One region of the Vibrio orientalis CIP 102891 genome, then DNA from elsewhere that is predicted to be linked to it. Evidence: predicted binding sites of a transcription regulator. Region 1 holds the regulator's gene; the other holds the start of a gene.

Evidence for each region. Region 1 encodes PurR, which represses purine synthesis genes. Its sites were predicted from a motif close to TNANGNAAACGTTTNCNTNA; they were not measured.
Region 2: a site for PurR is predicted at 1,228-1,247, ahead of VIA_RS07115 (formate--tetrahydrofolate ligase). Genes of this name have one in related genera too.

Annotation. Positions count from the first base shown of each region.
Region 1 is NZ_ACZV01000005.1:451,308-453,517, forward strand. Features, by position in the region: cyclic di-GMP riboswitch class I at 1-60, opposite strand, end outside; gene purR (HTH-type transcriptional repressor PurR) at 205-1,212, opposite strand; gene torD (molecular chaperone TorD) at 1,423-2,070, opposite strand.
Region 2 is NZ_ACZV01000004.1:821,735-823,944, forward strand. Features, by position in the region: gene VIA_RS07105 (fatty acid cis/trans isomerase) at 1-807, shown strand, start outside; gene VIA_RS07110 (hypothetical protein) at 845-1,033, shown strand; gene VIA_RS07115 (formate--tetrahydrofolate ligase) at 1,277-2,210, shown strand, end outside.

The sequences.
Region 1 (2,210 bases):
CTTGTTGAAGGCCGGAGGCTTTGCGTCCCATCCTTTCGAAATGGTTTGCCCTGTTCGTGGCATAATCGAACAATAATAAGCATAAATGGATTTTGGGCTGAGAATCACGTCTCTATAGGATAAATGTGATCTTGCTTCAATAAATAGGCTCAGTTGATACACTTAGTCAATATAGTTCTATTGACTAAGTGTTTGTCAAATAAGTTATTTCTTAATGTTCTGTACGGTATTTCGTTCAACAATTTCTGGATGCATTTCAAAGATACGCTTCTCGTGCTCTTTGTCTTTTATGCGCTCTAGTAGAATCTCAAAGGCGTTTTTGCCCACGCGACGTTTTGGTTGGTGAACGGTAGTCAGCGGCGGCGAGAAATACTCTGCAAGTTCAATGTTGTCGTAACCGATAACGGACATATCTTCAGGGATGCGAATACCTTTCTGCTGAAGACGGCTCATTAAGCCAAGTGCCATGGTATCGTTGAAACAGAAGATTGCGCTTGGCTTGTTATCCATTGCTGCGATTTGGTCTGCTGCGAGTACCGCAGTATCACACTCGAAGTTACCTTCTAGAATCCAATCTTCGTTAACTGGAAGGCTTGCTTCGTTCATCGCGCGCTTAAAGCCACGGATACGCTCCTGACACGCTGCTTTTTCAAAGTGTCCACTTAGGCAGGCAATATCGGTGTGACCATGCTCAATCAGGTATTTAGTCGCTAAATAGCCACCTTCTTCTGAGTTGTCGATGATCTTATCTGCTTGAGAGCTCTCAGGACCCCAATCCATAACCACTTTTGGAATATCTTTGTGGCGATCTAGCATCTCGCTCAGTTCTTCCGTTAAGTCAGAACACATGACAAGAATGCCGTCTACACGCTTTTCAGCCAGCATACGAATATAGTCGCGTTGCTTTTCGTAGATACCACCTGTGTTACACAAGATCAGCGTGTAGCCTTGACGGTAACAATAGCTTTCAACACCATCGATAACTTCTGAGAAGAAAAGGTTTGTTGACTGAGTCACCAGCATACCGATCGTACGCGTGGTATTACACTTCAGGCTACGTGCAACAGCACTAGGTGCGTAGTTTAGTTCTGTCACTGCTTCCATTACTTTTTCTTGAGTAGCTTCAGCAACAAAGCGCGTTTTATTAATTACATGTGACACAGTTGTCGTTGATACACCAGCAAGGCGAGCAACGTCTTTAATAGTGGCCATAAGGTTCTGTCCTGTCGATGACTGCCGCGGAATTATATTCAGTTTAGAATACCGAGACAGAAAGTATCAGAAACACAAAAACCGCTCTATTTAGCGGTTTGTATTTGATTCGTTTGTTTTTATCGTTTGCGGTCACAATTTTAGACCGCAAAACTCTTAAGAGCAAACAAAAAACGCTAAAGCAACCTGCCGGAGGTCACAATGTTGTCTTTATTCGCCTAGCAGATAGCTACAGTCTAAAGCTAAGAAGGCAACAGCAAATGCGCTGATGGCAGAGTAGAAACCGAACTCATCAAATTTCTGGCATTTGTCAGAAAATTGCGGCATCCAGCTAAGCAGGTGCTGACGAATGAACTGCTCTTGGGTTGCAAAAGCTTCTTCAATCTTAGTTTCGTCCTCTGCTTCATTTGAACGAATGATCAAGTTACCCAAGAAATCGAGCTCAATCGCAATGTGATCTGCTGGTTCGTTGAGGTTTTTATCCACCGCAACGCCATGCTTAGCCATCACTTCCTCCATCTCTTTAGCTGGAGTATCGTTGAGCAGGCCTGACTTGCCGATATACATCGATGCGTATGGTAGTGCCGAGTCTTTATCTGACTTTAAGAAAAGATCACAAAAATCAGCCGCTAGCTCAAGTTGCGCATCTTCACGATCCATAAGACGGTTTAGTGCATCAGTAATACGGTCAATTGACGGCTTGAGTTGCTCATTTTCCCCCAGTCCTGTTAGAAAAGAGCGAATTTCAGGTGAATGATATTGTGCAACGTTCTCTTCTGTTAACTCTTTAGCAAAAAGGCTAGACAACCACCAGTAGATTTCGGCACGTTTTTCATTGAATGCTTTGATTTCTTGCATTAGGTGTTACTCCCCAAATAATTACCGACATTGTAACCAATAAAAATGAACAGCGGTAATTACTTATGTGACAAGATAAATGTGATTATTGGCAGATATTAATGGCTAGAGAAGTTTTGTCTTGAATCAATAAAAAATGA
Region 2 (2,210 bases), on a different contig from region 1:
GCTTTGATTGAACGTATTCACTATCTATTAGTGGCTGGCTTTGATGTTTATGGCAACTTTGGTCATCAATTGATCACTCGTATGTTTATGGACTTCTTACGCCTAGAAGGTGAGAGTAATTTCGTTGCCCTCCTACCACGAGACATTCGTCACCAAGAGCAATCGAGCTGGTATCAAAATCAAAGCTCGCAAATGAGTGACTTTTTACAACGTAATGTTAAGCCGTTCGATCAGCCAACTCAGATTCCTTATCAAACTGACGATCCTAAATCTGAGCTTTACGACATCATCAAAACCAAAATGAGCCCGATATTGACTAGCCACTATCAGATCGAACAAACGGGCTTTAGCGATAAGAATGAGCAATTGCTGGGTTCAATCGATTCTATAAAAGGCGAAGGGCTAGTTTATATCCCCCAGATCCTGATGATGATGATCACTTCCGAACAAGGTGAGGTGCAATTGTTTACGCTACTTCATAACAATGCGCACACCAATATCTCTAGCTTGTTCGATGAAGAAAGAAATCGCGATCCAATGAATGATGATTTGACTTTAGTACGCGGAGTGATCGGCAGCTACCCTGCGGCGTATTTATCTCTATCTGAACAGGAGATTCCAAAACTGGTCGATATGCTGAAAAAGATTAAGACAGAGCAAGATTACGTTAAGTTGTTGGATACCTTTGCAATTAGACGCAGCTCTGATGAGTTCTGGCCATTCAGTGACAAAGTGCATGCATGGTATAAGGAAAATCAACCTATCGAATTCGGCCTGCTTGACTACAATAGATTTGAGAATAGGTAGAACAGTATAAAGCGCAACAACGCATAGGGAGGCTTCTATGGGTATCGACGATAGCATTAGAGCACTGGAGCAACAGATCTACGTTGCATGTTCTGAAGGTGATTACGACACCGTACAAATGCTTGAACATCAACTGGATAGCTTGCGAAGTAAAGCGGCACACCCCTTTGATGATGATCCATACGCTCCAGAAGGGAAGATCTTCCCTGAAGACGATTGGTTTTAACACCACAATTTAACCAAGAAAGCGCCCGTCCATGGGCGCTTTTTCTATCGGCAGAATTCTGAATAAACCGCGTGTTTTATTCAAAATGCGTACGATTCTTTTGATTTGGATCAGGTGTACAACGTATAATCCCCCAACAGAGACAACCAACTGCCTCAGCCTACTTTACAAAGATATTTTTGCCGATATCATCTCAACGCAAACGTTTGCTTAACTTTAATTCGTGCTTACTTCGAGGGTTTTATGCTGTCCGATATTGATATCTGTCGAAACACACCACTGTCACCTATCACAGAGATTGCTAGCAAAGCTGGACTACTTGAAGGCGAGTACGCAAGCCAAGGCAAATTCAAAGCAAAGGTTTCTTTAGCTAGCCTCAAGCGCTTAAAGCAATGTGACACTGGCAAACTCATCTTGGTCACGGCAATTACTCCTACCCCATTAGGTGAAGGTAAAACCGTCACGACCATTGGCCTAGCTCAAGGCATCGCTAAACTTAATCGCTCCGTCACTGCATGCATCCGTCAACCGTCAATGGGACCAGTATTTGGTGTCAAAGGTGGCGCGGCAGGCGGCGGTTACTCGCAAGTCGCTCCTATGGAAGAGCTTAACTTGCATCTTACTGGTGACATTCATGCTGTGACTGCCGCTCATAACCTCGCGGCGGCGGCGATTGACGCTCGCATCTACCATGAGCAGCGCAATGGTTATGACGACTTTGAAGCTCGTAGTGGGTTAACCGCTCTACGTATCGATGCAAAACGTGTCATATGGAAACGCGTCATGGACCACAATGATCGCGCTCTACGAATGGTAACCGTCGGTCACAACGAGCCAGGTAAGTTAATCAATGGCTACGAGCGTGAAGATGGCTTTGATATCTCAGCGGCATCAGAACTTATGGCGATCTTAGCACTCTCAACAGACCTAAAAGATCTGAGGCAGCGTATTGGCAATATCGTTGTTGCTTACAATACTGACGGTAAGCCTGTGACCACTGAAGATCTTCAGGTTGCAGGAGCTATGGCGGTCAGCATGAAGGAAGCCATTGAGCCAACGTTAATGCAAACCCTTGAAGGTGTTCCTACTCTGATCCATGCTGGGCCATTTGCGAACATCGCTCATGGTAACTCGTCAATCATTGCCGATAATATCGCCACCAAGCTAAGTGAATTCA